3 linked regions of the Variovorax paradoxus B4 genome follow. The protein of the gene in region 1 interacts with the protein of each later gene in a pairwise test. Links are inferred from orthologs where the notes say so. Each region holds a gene or a part of one and is shown in the gene's direction. Other genes may lie near its edges. The genes, in order: rlmB, VAPA_RS14550 and tsaE.

Region 1 (2,926 bases):
TCGCTGGAAGCATGATCGTTCCCCGGTTCTGGGCCGAGGGCCGCATCCAGGAGCGGCTGGCGGGCAAGCAGATCACGGTGCGGCGCTACGGCTGGTCCGACGAGAGCCCGATCGCCGCGCAGGCGCATGCCGACCAGCGCACGCGGGAGGCGTTCGAGCGCATCGCCGCGGGCGAACAGCTCAACCGCCGCGAGCGCAAGCTGGCCTACAACGGGGCCGAAGGCGTGCCCATCCGCGAGGAAATCGTCGAGCGGCAGGGCGACACCGTCATCACCCGCAACAGCTATGGCGCGCGCTGCCTCAACACGCCCGACGTGCTGTTCGTCGACATCGACTTCGACGAACCCCTGCGCGGCAGCGTGTTCGGCTTTGCGCTGGCGCCCGCGCTGATCGCGGGCATCGTCGGCGGCTGGACTGCCAAGACCTGGCTGGGCGGGCTGATCGCGGCCATCGTGGTCTTTGCCGTCGCCTACCGGATCGGCCTGGCCAGGAAGCGCGGCGAGGCCAGCGGCAACCCCGTGCCCGAGAAGCGCGCGGCCGAGCGCATCGGGCGCTTCGTCCACCAGCACCCCGACTGGCACCTGCGCATCTACCGCACGCCGGCCGGCTTCCGGGTGCTGGCGATGCATGACGTCTTCAGCCCGGCCGACATGGCGGTGGCCGACTGCTTCCACGCGCTGGGCGTCGACCAGGTCTATGCGCGCATGTGCCGCAACCAGAACTGCTTTCGCGCCCGCCTGAGCGCCAAGCCCTGGCGCATCGGCATCGGAGAGCACCTGCGGCCGCGGCCAGGCGTGTGGCCCGTGTCGCCCGAGAAGCTGCCGCTGCGCGATGCCTGGGTGGCGCGCTATGAAAAGGCCGCCGCGGGCCATGCCGCCTGCCAGTACCTGGAAAGCGTCGGCAACAGCGCGCGGGTGCATCCGAATGCGCTGGCCGTGCAGGAACTGCACGACGAACGCACCCGCGCGCACAGCGGATTGCCGATTGCCTGAAGGACGGGGCACGCAGGCCTCGATAATCGGGGGATGTCTTCCCCCAAAGTGATCTTCGGCTTCCATGCCGTGGGCGTGCGCATCAAGACCGCGCCGAAATCGGTGCTCGAAGTGATGTTCGACACCAGCCGGCGCGATGCGCGCATGAAACAGTTCATCGCACGCGCGCAGGAAGCCGGCGTGCGGCTGGTCGAGGCCGACGGGCTGCGGCTCGCCAAGCTCAGCGGCAGCCATGGCCACCAGGGCGTGGTGGCGCGGGTCGAACCCATCGCGCAGGTGCGTTCGCTCGACGAACTGCTCGAAGGCCTCGAGGAGGCCGGCACCGTGCCGCTGCTGCTGGTGCTCGACGGCGTGACCGATCCGCACAACCTGGGCGCCTGCCTGCGCGTGGCCGATGGCGCCGGGGCGCATGCGGTGATCGCCCCCAAGGACCACGCGGCCGGCATCAACGCCACCGTGGCCAAGGTGGCGAGCGGCGCCGCCGAGACGGTGCCGTACTTCATGGTGACCAACCTGGCGCGCACGCTGAACGAACTCAAGGAACGCAGCATCTGGTGCGTCGGCACGAGCGACGATGCGCCCGGCACCCTCTACCAGAGCGACTTCAAGCGGCCATTGGCGCTGGTGCTCGGCGCCGAGGGCGAGGGCATGCGCCAGCTCACCCGCAAGACCTGCGACGAACTCGTGAGCATTCCCATGGCAGGCGCGGTCGAGAGCCTGAACGTTTCCGTGGCCAGCGGCGTGTGCCTCTACGAGGCCCTGCGGCAGCGCAGCGCCTGACGCAGGGCCACCGGCCCCTGGACCGGAGCGCGGCTCTCGAATCAGGAGGGGTCTTTGCTGCGCGTGCGAGCCACGGCGCTGAAGATGCCGATGCCCAGGATGATCAGCGCACCGATCCCGATGTAGAGCGTCGGCACGCCGGCCACCGAGGCGCCCCAGGCGACGCCGGCGAGGAAGATCAGAAAACCGATCATGTAGAGCGCAAAGGACATGCTTGTTCCCCCGGAAGCTTTGGATGCCTTGGAGTATCCCGGCCGGCCCCCTCGGCGGCACAGGCCGTCGTCTCCAGTCGCTGTGGGAACTTGCCTACTACTCCTGTGCCTTTATGCCGGGGACGCGACCAGCAGGTAACGGCATCCCGTGCGTCCGAGCGTCTTGAAGACAAGCGGGCGGTCGACGCCGAAATCCAGGCAATCGCCGGGCGCCAGCTCGAAACGCTCGTCGCCGTAGTCCACCCGCAGCGCGCCTTCGAGCATCCACAGGCACTGCCGGTACGGCTTGCCGCTCCACCGGGGGTAGCCGACCTGCGCCGAGCGCGGCAGTTCGATCTCGACCATTTCGACGCCGCTGCCCGTACCGCGCTCGACAACCTGCCGCCGCAGGTAGCCCGCCTCGGGATCGCGCCAGACTTCCTGTTCGGCCCGGGTGCGCAGCCGGCGCGGCGAGCCCTTGTCCTCCGTCAGCAACTGCGCGAGCGGCACACCCAGGCCGGCGGCCAGCCGGCCCAGCAGCACGGCCGTCGGGCTGCTCTCCGCGCGCTCCACCTTCGAGATCATGGCCTTGCTGACCCCGGAGAGCTCGGCCAGCTCGGCCAGGCTCAGCGCCTTGGCCTGGCGCAGCGCGAGGAGCCGGCGGGCAATGAGCGAGTCGATGGCGGAGGGCTCGGCGGGCGGAGATGAATTGTTTCTCATATGAGATTATTATTCTCCTATATTGGACAGACTGAAAGGAACGACCATGCGCCTGGTCCCCTGTACCGAGGAAGCCCACGCGGGCGCCATCCTTGCCATCCTCAACGAGGCCATTGCCAATTCGACGGCCCTGTACGACTACAGGCCGCGCACGCCCGAGAGCATGGTGGCGTGGTTCGCCACCAAGCGCGCCAACGGCTTTCCCGTGATCGGCGCGGAAGACGAGAGCGGCAAGCTGCTGGG
Region 2 (3,064 bases), 570 kb from region 1 along the record:
CGCTCAACACCGACACGGCGCTCGCGGGTGCGATCCACCTGCCCGAGGACGAAGTAGCCAACTGCCGCCAGTTCGCGCTGCTTCTCAAGTGGGAAGCCGAGGCGCTCGGCGCCCAGTTCCATTTCAATTGCGACATTGCGCCGCTGAGCCGCGCGCAGCCCACCTCCATTTCGCTCGCGAGCGGCTCGCCTCCGCTGCGCTTCGATGCCGTGGTGGTGTGCGCCGGTCTTGCCTCGGCCTCGCTGCTGCGGCCGCTCGGCCTGCGGATTCCGCTGGCACCGGTGTACGGCCACTCGATCAGCGCGCCGATCCGCGAATCGCTCAACGCGCCGCGCAGCGCCGTGATGGACGAGCGCTACAAGGTCGCGATCTCGCGCCTGGGCCAGCGCGTGCGCGTGGCCGGCAGTGCGGAGATCGGCGGCTCTCTGGACACCATGAATCCCTCCGCGGTGCAAACGCTCTACAAAGTGCTGCACGACTGGTTTCCGGGCGCTGCAACACTGCAGTCGGGCGTGCAGCAGTGGAAGGGCGCGCGTCCGATGCTGCCCGACGGCCCACCGGTGCTCGGCGCCAGCGGCGTGCCGGGCGTCTGGCTCAATCTGGGCCACGGTTCGAGCGGATGGGCGCTGTCATGCGGCAGCGCACGCGTGGTGGCCGACCTGGTCGGCGGCCGCGATGCGGGCGTCGACCTCGAAGGCCTGGGCATCGAGCGGCTCGCTCAATAAGCAAGGCACACCCGGCCGCAGCGGCTGCGTACGCGCCAGGCGGGGCAGAATCGACCCATGCAATGCATCACGTCCGCCACCGTCGCCGACCTGTTCGATATCGCGGCAACGCGTCGCATCGAACAGGCAGCGGCAGCCGCCCTGCCCCATCACACCCTGATGCAGCGGGCAGGTCTGGCCGTGGCGCGGCTGGCGATGGCGGTTGCGCCGCATGCGCGAACGATATGGATTGCCTGCGGACCGGGCAACAACGGCGGCGATGGCTTCGAGGCTGCCGCGCAGTTGCAGCACCGCGGCTTCCTGCCGATCGTCACGTTCGCGGGCGATGAAGACCGGCTGCCGCCGGATGCCAGGGCGTCGCTGCAACGGGCCCGGGATGCCGGCGTGATCTTCGCGCCGGAGCCGCCGGCCACCTGGGACCTGGCGATCGACGCACTGCTCGGCATCGGGGCCACCCGGCCACTCGCGAATGCCATGGCCGATTGGCTGCGGCAGATGCATGCGATGGCCTCGCCAGTACTCAGCGTCGACGTGCCTTCGGGGCTGAATGCCGACACCGGCGCTTCAAGCGCCACGCCTCATCCGGGTGCTCTTTCGCCCCGCTTCTGTCTGACCTTCCTGACCCTCAAGCCCGGCCTGTTCACGGCGAAAGGCCGCGACGCGGCGGGCACGGTCTGGTTCGACGACCTGGGTTGCAGCGGCACCGCCGAGTCGCCGGCCGCGCGCCTGGCGGGTGCACCGGCGGACGCGCCGCGCAGCCATGCCTCGCACAAGGGCAACTATGGCGATGTCGCGGTGATCGGCGGCGCACCCGGCATGGCGGGCGCCGCGCTGCTGGCCGGATCTGCCGCGCTGCATGCGGGCGCCGGACGCGTGTTCGTCGGACTGCTCGACCCGGACGCGGCCGCGGTCGACCTGGCGCAACCCGAACTGATGCTGCGAGACGCCAAGGCGCTCGATCTCTCAGGCATGACGGCGGTCTGCGGATGCGGTGGCGGCGCGGACATCCGTGCGGTGCTACCCCGTGTGCTGGCGACGGCGGCAGCGCTGGTGCTCGACGCCGACGCGTTGAACGCCATCGCGAACGACGGCGCGCTGCAGGCCCAGCTGGCATCGCGCGCCCGCCGCGGAAGGCCGACGGTGATCACCCCGCACCCGCTCGAAGCCGCACGCCTGCTGAATTGCACGGCCGCCGACGTTCAGGCCGACAGGCTGGCAGCAGCCCGCCAGCTCGCGTCGCGCTACGGCGTGGTCGCCGTGCTCAAGGGCTCGGGAACAGTGATCGCCGGTGACGGCAGCACGCCACCGGTACTCAACCTGACCGGCAACGCCAGGCTCGCAACCGCCGGCACGGGCGATGTGCTGGCGGGAATGATCGGCGCCGCACTGGCGACGCAGCGGCCGGCATTCGAAGCAGCCCGGGAAGCCGTCTGGCGCCACGGCCACATCGCCGACACCTGGCCGGCCGGTGCACCCCCGCTGACGGCCGGCGCGCTGGCGCGCCAGGTGCCCTGCTGACGAGATCCTAGCCGCGCCCGACGAAGGGCATCTTCGTCGCCATGACGGTATGGAACAGCACGTTGGCCTCCAGCGGCAGGTTCGCCATGTAGAGCACCGACTGGCCCACGATCTTCACGTCCATCAGCGGCTCGATCGCGAGTTCGCCGTTGGCTTGCGGCACGCCCTTGGCCATGCGTGCGGCCAGTTCCGTCATGGCGTTGCCCACGTCGATCTGGCCGACCGCGATGTCGTACTTGCGCCCATCGAGCGAAGCGGTCTTGGTCAGGCCCTCGACTGCGTGCTTGGTCGCGGTGTACGCCGCGGAATTGGGCCGAGGGGCGGTGGCCGAGATGGAACCGTTGTTGATGATGCGGCCGCCCCGCGGCGTCTGCGCCTTCATCGTGCGGAACGCCTGCTGGATGCAGAAGAACATGCCGCTCAGGTTGATGTCGACCACGCCGCGCCACTGCTCGGGCGTCCAGTCTTCGAATGGACCCGGGGGGTTGCCCACGCCGGCGTTGTTGAACAGCAGGTCGACGCGGCCGAAGCGCTCCACCGCAGCGGCGAACAGCGCCTGCACCGATTCCGCATTGGCCACGTCGGTGGGCACTGCGAAGGCGCGCGCGCCGGCGCCGGACTCTTCCGCCACCTGCTCCAGCGGTTCGAGGCGGCGCCCCGCCAGGGTCACGCTCCAGCCATCGGCCAGCAGCGCCAGTGCCGCGGCGCGGCCGATGCCGCTACCGGCGCCCGTGACGATCGCGATGCGGCCCTTGTTGTTTTCCACGCTCATGCTCGGTGTCTCCTTCTCGGTTTGTCTGTATGGATGGGATGCAATGCTG
Region 3 (3,137 bases), 1.2 Mb from region 1 along the record:
TGCCGCTGGTGGCGTGGGGCCTCTCTCTTGCACTGCGGCTGGACGCGACACAGGCTTCCGTGCTGATGGCGTTCTCCGCCGTGCCCACGGCCTCGAGCGCCTATGTGCTGGCGGCGCGCATGGGCTACAACGGACCGTACGTGGCAGGTCTCGTGACCCTGTCCACGCTGCTGGGAATGGCGAGCCTGCCGTTTGCGCTGGCCCTGCCGCGCTAGGGTTCGTTCAGCGTTCGGGGCGCTGCGCCAGCGCCCACGCCACGTGCTCGCGCACCAGTTCGCTGGGGTCCGAGGCCCGCGTGGCCAGGGCCTCCGCGGCGCCGCTCTCGCCCGCGCGCAGCGCGTTTCCCAGTGCCACGGCGATGTTGCGCAGCCAGCGTTCATGCCCGATGCGCCGGATGGGGCTGCCTTGGGTGAAGCGCAGAAAATCTTCCTCGCTCCAGGCAAAGAGCGAAGCCAGCGCCTGGCCGGTGAGCCCTTCGCGCGCATCGAAGTCGGGCAGCGCGCTCTTCTTCGCGAACTTGTTCCAGGGGCAGATCAGCTGGCAGTCGTCGCAGCCGTAGATGCGGTTGCCCATCAGGGGCCGAAGCTCCAGCGGAATCGGTCCGCCGTGCTCGATGGTCAGGTACGAAATGCAGCGCCGCGCATCGAGCCGGTACGGCGCGACGATGGCCTTTGTCGGGCAGACGTCGATGCAGGCGCTGCAGCTGCCGCAGTGCGCGGTGACCGGCTCGCTTTCGGGCAATGCCATGTCGACGTAGATCTCGCCCAGGAAGAACATCGAGCCCGCGCTGCGGTCCAGCACCAGCGTGTGCTTGCCGCGCCAGCCCTGGCCGCTGCGGGATGCGAGCTCGGCTTCGAGCACCGGGGCCGAATCGGTGAAGGCGCGATGCCCGAATGGCCCCACCTCCTCGGCAATGCGCTCGGCCAGCCTGGCCAGCCGCGCACGCAGCACCCTGTGATAATCGCGGCCGCGCGCATAGACCGAGACGATGGCTTCGCCGGGCCGCGCGAGGCGATCGAATTCCACGGCCTGCCAATCGTCGAGCGGCGTGTCGCGCGGCAGGTAGTCCATGCGTGCCGTGATGACGCTCACCGTGCCCGGCACCAGTTCGGCCGGCCTGGCGCGGCGCGTGCCATGCGTTGCCATGTATTTCATCTCGCCATGGAACCCATGGGCCAGCCATTGCATCAGACCTTCCTCGGCGCTCGATAAATCGACGCCCGCGATTCCGATTTGGGAGAATCCGAGTTCCCGGGCCAATGCCTGAATACGAGCAACGAGTGGATGGCTGACGATCACTTGCCGATTGTAGAAACGCCGAAGAACGCCGGCCGCATGCTGCGCTGGCGCAGCGAAGAAGACACCGACGCCTTCGCGCGCGCGCTGGCGGCCTCGCCCGCGCTGCGCAATGCCTTCATCGCGCTGCACGGCGACCTCGGCGCCGGCAAGACCACCTTCGTGCGCCACCTGCTGCGCGCGCTCGGCATCGAGGGCCGCATCAAGAGCCCGACCTATGCGGTGGTCGAGCCCCACGAAGCGCCCGACGGCCTTGCCATCTTTCATTTCGACTTCTACCGCTTCAACGATCCGCGCGAGTGGGACGACGCCGGCTTCCGTGACATTTTCGCGGGACCGGGCCTCAAGCTCGCGGAGTGGCCAGAAAACGCTGCCGGCCGCACACCAATTGCCGACCTCGCTATTAAAATAGAAGCAATGACAGACGACACACGCAGCGTGACCCTCCTGGCGAACACTCCCCGCGGCAGCGACCTGCTGGCGCACGTCGGCGCATGAAGGCCAGCGGCCTCAAGCGGCGCGTGCTGCTGCAGGGCGGCAGCGTCGCGCTGATGCTCGGCGTGCACCAGATCGCGCGCGGCGCCACCATCCTCGCGGTGCGCGTGTGGCCTGCGGCCGACTACACGCGCGTGACCATCGAATCCGATGCACGGCTCCATTCGCAGCAGCTGGTCGTCGGCAGTCCGCCGCGGCTGGCAGTGGACATCGAAGGCATCGATCTCAACCCCGAACTGCGCGAACTGGTCGGCAAGATCAAGCCCGGCGACCCGTATATCAACGGCCTGCGCGTCGGCCAGAACGCACCGAAGGTGGTGCGCATCGTGTTCGACCTCAAGCAGGCCGTGGTGCCGCAGGTCTTCTCGCTCGCGCCGATCGCCGCGTACAAGCACCGGCTGGTGCTCGACCTCTACCCCGAAAAAGCCATCGATCCGATGGAGGCGCTGATCACCGAGCGCCTGCGCGAGGCGCCGCGCAGCAGCGGTGGCGGCAACGACACCGCCGTGGCCAGCGCGCCCTCGGTGCCGCCGCCCGCCGCGCCCTCTTCGGGCCTTGCGCCCGACGGAGGGCCGCCGATCCTCGTGCGGCCTTCGCCCAACGTGCCCGCGCCGCGCCCCGCCCCCGGCAGCATCGCGCCTCCCGCCCGGCCGCCGGCCGCTGCGGCCGCGCCCGCACCCGATCCGCTGGGCGAGCTGATGGCGCAGCAGTCGACGCGGCCCGGCCCTGTCGCGCCTCCACCGCCCATTGCTCCTGCTACGCCTGCTGCGCCTGTTGCGCCCGCCGCGCCTGTCGCATCCACGCGTGGCGGCGCCACCACGAGCCGCACCGACCGCATCATCATCGTGGCGCTCGATCCCGGCCATGGCGGCGAAGACCCGGGCGCCATCGGCCCCAACGGCACGCGCGAGAAAGACATCGTGCTGCAGATCGCGCACCGCCTGCGCGACCGCATCAACGCCAGCAGCGTCAACGGCAATCCGATGCGCGCGTTTCTCACGCGTGACGCCGATTTTTTCGTGCCGCTGGGTGTGCGCGTGCAAAAGGCGCGGCGCGTGCAGGCCGACCTCTTCGTGAGCATCCATGCCGATGCGTTCACCACGCCCGCCGCGCGCGGCGCGAGTGTTTTTGCGCTGAGCCAGAGCGGTGCATCGAGCAGCGCCGCGCGCTGGCTCGCCAACAAGGAAAACGAAGCCGACAAGGTCGGCGGCGTGAACGTGGGCAACCACGAAGTGCAGGTGCAGCGCGCGCTGCTCGACATGAGCACCACGGCGCAGATCAACGACAGCCTCAAGCTCGGCGGCGCCATGCTCGGCGAGATCCGCGGCATCGGCGCGCGGCTGCAC

Evidence for each region.
Region 2: the proteins of rlmB (region 1) and VAPA_RS14550 interact in binary tests that used the Escherichia coli proteins (3 or more experiments, as listed by UniProt). The link is inferred for Variovorax paradoxus B4 from one-to-one orthologs.
Region 3: the proteins of rlmB (region 1) and tsaE interact in binary tests that used the Escherichia coli proteins (3 or more experiments, as listed by UniProt). The link is inferred for Variovorax paradoxus B4 from one-to-one orthologs.

The regions. Positions count from the first base shown.
Region 1 is NC_022247.1:2,546,830-2,549,755, forward strand. What follows is about bases 124-2,898. They hold rlmB (23S rRNA (guanosine(2251)-2'-O)-methyltransferase RlmB), read left to right. Parts: upstream 124-1,025; coding sequence 1,026-1,772; downstream 1,773-2,898. Other genes in these bases: VAPA_RS11755 (hypothetical protein), read left to right, coding at 124-992; VAPA_RS34855 (hypothetical protein), read right to left, coding at 1,814-1,984; VAPA_RS11770 (helix-turn-helix domain-containing protein), read right to left, coding at 2,096-2,683; VAPA_RS11775 (GNAT family N-acetyltransferase), read left to right, coding at 2,730-2,898. Outside these bases: VAPA_RS11750 (ABC transporter ATP-binding protein), read left to right, coding at 1-15; more of VAPA_RS11755, read left to right, coding at 12-123; more of VAPA_RS11775, read left to right, coding at 2,899-2,926. UniProt on the Escherichia coli protein: Specifically methylates the ribose of guanosine 2251 in 23S rRNA.
Region 2 is NC_022247.1:3,119,426-3,122,489, forward strand. What follows is about bases 100-3,012. They hold VAPA_RS14550 (NAD(P)H-hydrate dehydratase), read left to right. Parts: upstream 100-782; coding sequence 783-2,243; downstream 2,244-3,012. Other genes in these bases: VAPA_RS14545 (D-amino acid dehydrogenase), read left to right, coding at 100-725; VAPA_RS14555 (SDR family oxidoreductase), read right to left, coding at 2,251-3,012. In the rest of the region: more of VAPA_RS14545, read left to right, coding at 1-99; more of VAPA_RS14555, read right to left, coding at 3,013-3,015. UniProt on the Escherichia coli protein: Bifunctional enzyme that catalyzes the epimerization of the S- and R-forms of NAD(P)HX and the dehydration of the S-form of NAD(P)HX at the expense of ADP, which is converted to AMP.
Region 3 is NC_022247.1:3,766,788-3,769,924, forward strand. Bases 54-3,039 are described here. They hold tsaE (tRNA (adenosine(37)-N6)-threonylcarbamoyltransferase complex ATPase subunit type 1 TsaE), read left to right. Parts: upstream 54-1,284; coding sequence 1,285-1,794; downstream 1,795-3,039. Other genes in these bases: VAPA_RS17590 (AEC family transporter), read left to right, coding at 54-215; queG (tRNA epoxyqueuosine(34) reductase QueG), read right to left, coding at 223-1,299; VAPA_RS17605 (N-acetylmuramoyl-L-alanine amidase), read left to right, coding at 1,791-3,039. Also shown: more of VAPA_RS17590, read left to right, coding at 1-53; more of VAPA_RS17605, read left to right, coding at 3,040-3,137. UniProt on the Escherichia coli protein: Required for the formation of a threonylcarbamoyl group on adenosine at position 37 (t(6)A37) in tRNAs that read codons beginning with adenine.